2 regions of the Pseudomonas sp. MAG733B genome follow, and region 1 is predicted to be linked to the other one. Evidence: predicted binding sites of a transcription regulator. Region 1 holds the regulator's gene; the other holds the start of a gene.

What was found. Region 1 encodes FliA, which starts transcription of late flagellar genes. Its sites were predicted from a motif close to CTAAAGTTTNNNNNNNNNNNGCCGNTAA; they were not measured.
Region 2: a site for FliA is predicted at 2,824-2,851, ahead of motA (flagellar motor stator protein MotA). Genes of this name have one in related genera too.

Annotation. Positions count from the first base shown of each region.
Region 1 covers NZ_CP145732.1:5,539,499-5,544,316, forward strand. Annotated here, with positions in the region: gene V6Z53_RS25285 (chemotaxis protein CheA) at 1-618, opposite strand, end outside; gene V6Z53_RS25290 (protein phosphatase CheZ) at 654-1,442, opposite strand; gene V6Z53_RS25295 (chemotaxis response regulator CheY) at 1,462-1,833, opposite strand; gene fliA (RNA polymerase sigma factor FliA) at 2,000-2,740, opposite strand; gene fleN (flagellar synthesis regulator FleN) at 2,737-3,567, opposite strand; gene flhF (flagellar biosynthesis protein FlhF) at 3,684-4,818, opposite strand, start outside.
Region 2 covers NZ_CP145732.1:1,074,852-1,079,669, reverse strand. Annotated here, with positions in the region: gene V6Z53_RS04895 (hypothetical protein) at 174-443, opposite strand; gene motB (flagellar motor protein MotB) at 854-1,900, opposite strand; gene motA (flagellar motor stator protein MotA) at 1,904-2,755, opposite strand; gene V6Z53_RS04880 (HDOD domain-containing protein) at 2,922-4,460, shown strand; gene rhdA (thiosulfate sulfurtransferase) at 4,503-4,818, shown strand, end outside.

The DNA.
Region 1 (4,818 bases):
CAGCTGGTCGAGCAACGACTCGAACTCGGCATCGGTGATTTCGTCGCTGGCAGCGGCATCGCTGGCAGGCGCTGGAGCAGCCGCCGGTGCCTCGGCCTGAGCCTTGACGGCGTTCAGCGAGTCCAGCAGTTGTTCGAATTCATTGTCGGTGATGTCACCCGATTCGCTTTCGGCGACAGGCTCTTCAACCACTTCGGCGACAGGTGCAGGCGCCGCCTCGTCCGCTGTTTGCGGCTCGGCCAGTCGGGCCAATGCGGCGAGCAATTCAGGCGTGGCAGCCGTGATCGGGCTGCGCTCGCGGACTTCGCTGAACATGCTGTTCACCGCGTCCAGTGCTTCGAGAACCACGTCCATCAATTCCGAGTCGACGCGACGTTCACCCTTGCGCAGGATGTCGAACACGTTCTCGGCGATGTGACAGCACTCCACCAGCTCGTTGAGCTGGAGGAAGCCGGCGCCCCCTTTTACAGTGTGAAAACCGCGAAAAATTGCATTGAGCAAATCCGCATCATCCGGACGGCTTTCCAGCTCGACCAGTTGCTCGGACAGTTGCTCTAGAATCTCGCCGGCCTCAACCAGGAAATCCTGAAGGATCTCTTCATCGGCGCCGAAGCTCATTAATGGTGTGCTCCTAACAGAACAGGTCTAAAAACCTAAAATCCAAGGCTGGATAACAAATCGTCCACATCGTCCTGACCGGACACAACGTCTTCTCTTTTATCGGCATGAATCTGCGGACCTTCACCCTGAGAGAGATGTTTTTGTGGATCTTTTTCTGCAAGCATCGCTTCACGGTCATGTTCGATGCCCGCAAAGCGGTCCACCTGACTGGCCATAAGCACGAGCTTGAGCAGGTTGCTCTCAACTTCGGTGACCAGTTGGGTCACTCGCTTGATCACTTGACCTGTGAGGTCCTGATAATCCTGGGCAAGCAGGATGTCGTTGAGGTTGGTCGACACGGCGCGGTTGTCAGTGCTGCTGCGCGCCAGGAATCCGTCGACGCGACGGGCCAGCTCGCGGAACTCTTCAGCCCCGACTTCGCGACGCATGAAGCGTCCCCAATCGGTGCTCAAGGCCTGGGCTTCGTCAGCCAGGCTGTTGACCAGCGGCGTGGCGTTTTCCACCAGATCCATGGTGCGGTTGGCCGCGGCCTCGGTCAGCTTGACCACATAACCCAGACGCTCGGTGGCGTCGGTGATCTGTGACACTTCCTCGGCTTGCGGCATGTGCGGGTCAATCTGGAAATTGACGATCGCGCTATGCAGCTCGCGGGTGAGCTTGCCCACTTCCTGATACAGGCCGCGGTCACGGGTCTGGTTGAGCTCATGGATCAATTGCACAGCATCGCCGAACTTGCCCTTTTCAAGGCTCTCGACCAGTTCGACGGCGTGTTTTTTCAGGGTCGATTCAAAATCGCCCTGCGAAGATTCGTTATGCCCCATAGCTCCCCCGTGGCGCAGTTCAACCGATGCGTTCGAAAATCTTCTCGATTTTTTCTTTCAACGCCTGGGCCGTGAAGGGTTTGACCACATAGCCGTTTACACCGGCCTGGGCCGCTTCGATGATCTGCTCGCGCTTGGCTTCAGCGGTCACCATCAGCACCGGCAGGTGCTTGAGCTTTTCATCGGCACGCACGTGGCGCAGCAGATCGATACCGGTCATGCCAGGCATGTTCCAGTCCGTTACCAGAAAGTCGATGCTCCCGCTGTTGAGAACCGGAATGGCGGTAGTGCCATCGTCGGCCTCGACCGTGTTGGTGAACCCAAGGTCACGCAACAGGTTTTTTATGATCCGCCGCATCGTTGAGAAGTCATCAACGATGAGGATTTTCATGTTCTTGTCCAATTCGACCTCCAAGCAGACTAAAACGCGCCCAGCACCTGGACGCGCCATTTCAATCAATCTGGCAAAACACTCGATGACTGTCTGGAGTACAGCGGATCGAGACCGGCGCGGTTCATCACCCCACCAGCCACGTCACAGTGCCCCCACACTGCCTTCAGCGCGCTCGCCACTCTCCCAAACGCCCCCGCAAACGGGCCGCGCACTGGCTGTGTAACTGGCTGACCCGAGACTCGCTGACTCCCAGGACCTCACCGATTTCCTTGAGATTCAACTCTTCGTCGTAGTACAGCGCCAACACCAGTCGCTCACGCTCCGGCAAATTGGCAATCGCGTCCGTCAGCGCCGCCTGGAAGCGTTCATCTTCCAGATCGCGTGACGGCTCGAGATGAGCACTCGCGCCATCCTCGTGCAGCCCTTCGTGTTCGCCGTCCTGCAACAGATCGTCGAAACTGAATAACCGGCTGCCCAGGGTGTCGTTCAAAATCCCGTAATAATCGTCGAGACTCAATTGGAGTTCGGCCGCAACTTCGTGATCTTTAGCGTCACGGCCGGTTTTAGCTTCAATCGAGCGAATGGCGTCGCTGACCATGCGGGTATTGCGGTGGACCGAACGTGGCGCCCAGTCCCCCTTGCGCACTTCATCGAGCATGGCGCCGCGGATGCGGATGCCCGCGTACGTCTCGAAACTCGCGCCTTTGCTGGCGTCGTATTTGGTGGAGACTTCCAGCAGGCCGATCATCCCGGCCTGGATCAAATCTTCGACCTGGACACTGGCCGGCAGACGCGCCAGCAAGTGATAGGCAATGCGTTTGACCAGCGGCGCATAACGCTCGATCAGCTCGTACTGCGCATCGCGTGCCGACTTCTTGTAGAGGTTGTAGCCGCTGGCTGTCATAGAACCGGTCCTGCCGTTTGTTGCACGAGGCGCTCGACGAAGAATTCCAGATGCCCGCGCGGGTTGGCAGGCAGCGGCCAGGTGTCGACCTTCTGTGCGATCGCCTTGAACGCCAGCGAGCACTTGGAGCGCGGGAAGGCTTCGTAGACGGCACGTTGTTTCTGCACGGCCTTGCGCACGCTTTCGTCGTAAGGCACGGCGCCGACGTATTGCAGGGCAACGTCGAGGAAGCGATCGGTGACCTTGGTCAACTTGGCGAACAGGTTGCGTCCTTCCTGCGGGCTCTGGGCCATGTTGGCCAGGACGCGGAAGCGGTTCATGCCGTAGTCGCGGTTAAGCAGTTTGATCAGCGCGTAGGCGTCGGTGATCGAAGTCGGCTCGTCGCAGACCACCAGCAACACTTCCTGGGCCGCGCGAACGAAACTGACTACCGAGTCACCAATACCCGCAGCGGTGTCGATCACCAGCACGTCGAGGTTGTCGCCGATGTCGCTGAAGGCCTGGATCAGGCCGGCGTGCTGCGCCGGGCTCAAATGAACCATGCTCTGGGTGCCGGACGCGGCCGGAACGATGCGGATGCCGCCGGGGCCCTGCAACAGGACGTCGCGCAGCTCGCAGCGGCCTTCGATCACGTCGGCCAGGGTACGTTTGGGTGTCAGCCCCAGCAGAACGTCGACGTTCGCCAGTCCCAGGTCGGCGTCCAGCAGCATGACGCGCCGGCCAAGCTCAGCCAAAGCCAGGGACAAGTTCACTGACACGTTAGTTTTCCCGACGCCACCTTTGCCGCCGGTCACCGCGATCACCTGTACGGGATGCATGCTGCCCATGTTATTTCTTTACCTTGTCTTGCATAGACGGAGGCCACATTACTGGCTGCGCGTTCGCAAACGGAACAATGCATGGCAGACCATCGATGTAGGTACAAAAACTATTCATTGTTACCTCAGCCTACCTGCTTGGTGGGGCTGTGGTAGATATCAGCGAACATGTCAGCCATGGCTTCTTCGCTGGGCTCTTCCTGCATTTGCACGCTAACGGCGCGACTGACCAGTTGATGACGGCGCGGCAGATGCAAATCATCCGGAATCCGCGGGCCGTCGGTCAGGTAGGCCACCGGCAATTCATGGCTGATGGCCAGGCTCAACACCTCGCCCAGACTCGCCGTTTCATCCAGTTTAGTCAGGATGCAGCCAGCTAGCCCGCAGCGCTTGTAACTGTGATAAGCGGCCGTCAGCACCTGCTTCTGGCTGGTGGTTGCCAGGACCAGATAATTTTTGGAACGGATGCCACGCCCGGCCAGGCTTTCGAGCTGCATGCGCAGCGCCGGATCACTGGCTTGCAGGCCGGCGGTATCGATCAGTACGACGCGTTTGCGCAGCAGTGGTTCCAACGCCTGCACCAGCGATTGGCCCGGATCGACATGGGTCACCGACACATTGAGAATCCGACCAAGGGTCTTGAGCTGCTCCTGGGCACCAATACGGTAGCTGTCCATGCTCACCAGCGCGATGTTTTGCGCGCCGTACTTGAGCACGTAGCGGGCAGCCAGCTTGGCCAGGGTGGTGGTCTTGCCCATGCCGGCAGGGCCGACCATGGCAATCACGCCGCCCTCTTCCAGCGGCTCGACTTCCGGGGTAGCAATCATCCGCGCCAGGTGCGCGAGCAGCATGCGCCAGGCCTGACGAGGTTCTTCGATATCGGAAATCATCGCCAGCAAGTCGCGCGACAACGGGCCGGACAGGCCGATGCGTTGCAGGCGACGCCAGAGATTGGCCTGGGCCGGACGGCTGCCTTGCAGCTGATTCCACGCCAGAGAGCCGAGCTGGACTTCCATCAGTTCGCGCAAGCTGTTGAGCTCGAAACGCATCGAGTCGAATGCACGCGAGTCGACAGCCGCTGCAGCAGCAGGCGCTGGCGACGGGCGCCGTGGCTCGGCGTAAGTCGGCTCGATGAGCGGTTCGGCGGCGGTCAATGGCAGGCCGGCGAACAACTGGCGATTGGTGGCGTTGTCGCTCTCGCCATCGCTGCGCAGGCTCAATTCGGCCTGGGCGGTGACGATCCGCGACTGAGTCTTGCGC
Region 2 (4,818 bases), 2.2 Mb from region 1:
TGCAAGATATGCGAAGACGAGGGCCATGCTGCTCGTCGGAGCCAACCAGCGTCCCCGCAGAGACACAAGTTCTTCGAGCCGAAGTGACCCCCTTCTCGTTTTTAGCCGGTATCTACGCGGGCAACCCCAGCCCACAAACGAAAAAAGCTGCGAACAACTCGGCTTTCTGATTCTCAGCGTACGGCTTTTTCCAGCTGCCAACCCAGCGCTTCCAAAGCGTCACAGCCATCCTGGATCAACATGTGTGCAGCGTTGGCGAAATGCTCCAGGTCATGCCCTTCGGCGTCTTTGACGCATAGACAGGTGACGCTGTTAAGTAGGTTGCGCGCAGCTTTGATTCGATGCACGGCGGTTTCAAGAAGATCGGAAGTGCGGGCTTCGGTGTCGATGTATAGCGTCGGGCCGACGCTGAAGTTGCCTTGGAGCGGGTGGTATCTGGACATGGCTGGATTCTCATCTGATAGGTGGAACTCCCACCCCTTTCGCGGCTAAACGAATTGGGGTGGTAGCTGTACGCGGGTTAGCCGACCGGACAGATGAACCCGGCACACCCGGAGGTGTCCCACGCACAGCCACCATAGACATTAGATGCCAGGCAGCAAAAAGCGCCGCGATTATACGGGCGCTTGTGCGTCATCTGTTACAACCGGCTAAGGTCGATCACCGATTCGTCGGCGACAGGCGAACTGTACCGAGGCCCCAAGCGAAGTAAAACCCGGTTTACGGGTCTCAGACCCGTCCTACACAATTCTCAGACCAAACCTCATTCCTTGAGTTTTCTCGCAATGCAGCGGATCTGAATTCATTCTTACAAGCACAAAAAAGCCGACATCACTGTCGGCTTTTTTGTCGGTCAATGCTTGGGCGGTTCAGCCGGTTTGGCTGGCTCACCCGGTTTCGGTGCCGGGTCGTCGAACAGGTTCAGACGCTCCCGAAGCTCGTGAGCCGGCAGCGGCTCCTTGTCCGCCGGCAACGCATTCGGGTCGACCGGTGTAGCCGGTGTGGCTTCCGGAGCAGCCGAACCTTGCGGGGTATCGGGTGCAGGCTCTGCGCCCTGCGAACCTTCGATGGCGCGCTGGGCTTTCTTGGTTAGCACCACGATGTCGATACGGCGGTTGACCGGGTTGAACGGATGCTCGCGGTCGAACAGGGCCGACGAGGCATAACCGACTACCCGCGCCACCTGCGCGTCCGGATAACTGCCCGCCACCAGCGCACGGCGAGCGGCGTTGGCACGGTTGGCGGACAGTTCCCAGTTACCGAAATCGCCCTGGCCGCTGTACGGTTTGGCATCGGTGTGGCCGCTGATGCTGATCTTGTTCGGCACCGCTTTGATGGTGTCGGCCATGGCCAGCAGGATGTCTTCGAAATACGATTTCAGACGCGCACTGCCCGAGTCGAACATCGGCCGATTCTCGGCATCCACGATCTGGATGCGCAAGCCGTCCGGGGTGATCTCGAACATGATCTGATCTTTGAATTTCTGCAGTTGCGGGTTCTCTTCGACCTTGTTCTGCAGTTCTTGCAGCAACAGTTCGAGACGCTCCTTCTCGACCATTTCGGCCATGCCTTCGACCTGTTCGGCGTCGACGGTGACCTTGTCCGGTTGCGGCTGGGACTTCACCTCGGGATTGAGGGTGTTTTCCGGCGCCAGGGTCGGTGTACCACCCAGGTCGATGATGTAAGGCGTGCCGCTTTCGGAAAAGCCGATCGGGTCCTTGAAGTAACCGGCGATGGCGATCTTCTGTTCCGGCGTTGCCGTGGACAGCAGCCACAACACCAGGAAGAACGCCATCATCGCCGTGGCGAAGTCGGCGAAGGCGATTTTCCAGGCGCCCCCGTGATGCCCGCCGGCGATGCGCTTGACGCGCTTGATGATTATCGGCTGATTGTTTTCCATAACTTAACGACCACGAACCGCTTGTTCCAGCTCGGCGAAGCTTGGACGGTGCGCCGGGTACAGAACCTTGCGCCCGAACTCCACGGCCAGCGATGGCGGCATGCCGGATGCCGAAGCCACCAGCGAGGCCTTGATGGCTTCGTAGACGTTCAGCTCTTCCTTGGCGTCGTGGGCCAGGGAATGGGCCAACGGACCGAAGAAACCGTAAGCAGCAAGAATACCGAAGAAGGTACCGACCAGCGCCGCACCTACGTGCAAGCCGATGGACTTCTGATCGCCCTCGCCCAGGGACGCCATGGTCACCACGATACCCAGTACCGCCGCAACGATACCGAAACCGGGCATGGCGTCGGCGATGCCGTTCACCGCGTGGGACGGGTGTTCAAGGTCTTCCTTGAGGCTGTAAAGCTCCATGTCGAACAGGCCTTCCAGCTCATGGGGAGCCATGTTGCCGGAGGACATGATGCGCAGGTAATCGCAGATGAACGCGGTCATGCGCTCGTCTTTCAGGACGGTCGGATACTTGGCGAAGATCGGGCTCGCAGCGGCATCTTCGATGTCGCCTTCGATGGCCATCATGCCTTCGCGGCGGCTTTTGTTGAGGATCTCGTAGATCAGCCCCAGCACTTCCAGATAGAAGCCGTGAGTGAAACGCGAGCCGAACATGCTCAGGGATTTCTTGAGCACGTGCATCGTCATGTAGCCGGGGTTGGCCTGGAGGAATGCACCGAGGGCCGCACCGCCGATGATCAACACCTCGAAGGGCTGGATCAGGGCAGCAATTTTGCCGTGGGAGAGCACGTATCCGCCGAGCACGCTCGCGAATACGACGATGATGCCGATTATTTTAGCCATAGGTAGGAGAGCACTTACTGAGTCGGGTTCAAGGTCATATTCGGAAGTTAAAAAATCTCTTCTTCTACTTATCGGCAAAACTGCGCCAGACTATAGCCAGTTCAGGCGAAAAGCCACTTCGACCCACTCCGGGCCCCGTTAATGCTGAAGATGATCGCCTCCCGACATGGTTAACGAAACGAACGTCCCGACTCCGAAACCCAACACTCTTGAAGGCTGGGTCAAGCTTCTCGATGGCGTGCGCCTGCCGGTTCCGCAGGCCAGTCACGACCGTGTCTGCCGTGCGATCCGCGACAGCCGCAGCTCGTTGCGCGACATCGCCGACTTGATGCAGGACAGTCCGGCCCTGGCCTTGAGCGTAATTCGCGAAGCCAACCGGCACACCCATGGCAGCATGACCGAGCCGGCGGAAAACCTTGAGATCGCGATCAATCGCCTCGGCCTGAAACGTACCGAAGAACTGCTCGAGCGCTTGCCGGCCGAACCCATGGCCGAGATTCCGAAAGCCCTGCGCCAGCTGCAAATGATCAGCCAGCACGCCACGCAACAGGCCAACGGTTTTTTCTCCAGTCGCCTGGCGCGACTGTGGCAGGACATCCATTGGGGCAGCCTGCTGTTTCTGTCACCGCTGTGGCCACTGGCGCTGACGCATCCGCAATTGCTCGAAGAGTGGGAACTGCGGGTCATCCATAAAGGTGAGTCGGCGCGCAAAGTCGAAAAGCAATTGTTTGGCACGCGCTTGCTGCAAATCGGCCTGGCCCTGGTGGATATCTGGCGCCTGCCGATCTGGGTGCAACAAGGCTATAAACTGTTGCTCACCGAGCAGCGCGAACTGGTCAAAGTCCTGCGCATTGCCCGCGACAGCGAGCATCCACTGCGTCAACAAAATCGCCTCGATGACGATCCGACGCTGCGCCGTTGGCTTAACCAGCCAGCCAACACCGTGTTGCTGGCCAATGGGTTGGCGCTGTCGGCACAACAGGCCTGGGACAGTCCGCACAGCGAGCGCTGGCAGTATCTGACCAGCCTTTACCTGCAAATGCCGATGGACGAAGTGCAGCAACAACTGCACCAGCAGGCTGCCAACAGCGCCCGCCATCACGCCATGCCCGATCTCTGGCACCCCGCCGTTGCGTTGCTCTGGCCATGGGGCACGAATCGCGTTCATGCCGGCCTGTTACCGGCCCCGGCGCCGACTGCCGAAGATCTGACAAAGTGGCGCAGCCAGTGCGCCGAGCTGCTGGTCGAACCGAGTCGCTTCACCAACGCCATGCACTTGACCACCTCTGCCCGCGATGCGCTGGTCGCGTGCGGCATGCGTCGGGTAATGATTTTGATGGCCGACCGCACCCACGCCAATCTTCGGGTCCATCAGACGGCGGGTTTGCCGAAAGAAGTCGCCGGGTTGAACATCGCGGTCAGTCAGAGCACCGTGCTGCAACGACTGCTCGCGCAACAGGCCCAAGTGCGCCTGACGCCAGCCAACAATGCGCAATTTTCCGCCCTGCTGCCCAACACCCTGCGCTCGCAGTTCAGCGGCGAGCACCTGCTGCTGCGTTCACTGGTCAACAATGGCCGGGTGATCATGATTGTGGTGGCGGATCAGGGCGGCGGGCCGTTTTCGGAAATCACCGTACAAGCCTTCGGCAAAACCGCTCAGTGCATTGAGAAAGCGCTGCACAGTTTTAGCCGACGCGGCCAATGACGCTACGCTACAATCCTCCCTTTTGTGCCCTGGAGACCTCACATGTCTGACTTCTCTGGCTTGCCGCTGGTGATCGAACCGAGCGACTTGCTCCCTCGTCTCGGCGCCCGCGAACTGATTCTGGTCGACCTGACCAGCAGCGCCCGCTACACCGAAGGGCATATCCCCGGCGCACGTTTTGTCGACCCCAAACGCACGCAACTCGGCCAGGCGCCTGCGCCCGGACTGATGCCGCCGCAAGCGGCACTTGAAGCGTTGTTTGGTGAGTTGGGACACAACCCCGATGCGGTCTACGTCGTTTATGACGACGAAGGCGGCGGTTGGGCCGGGCGCTTTATCTGGCTGCTGGATGTCATCG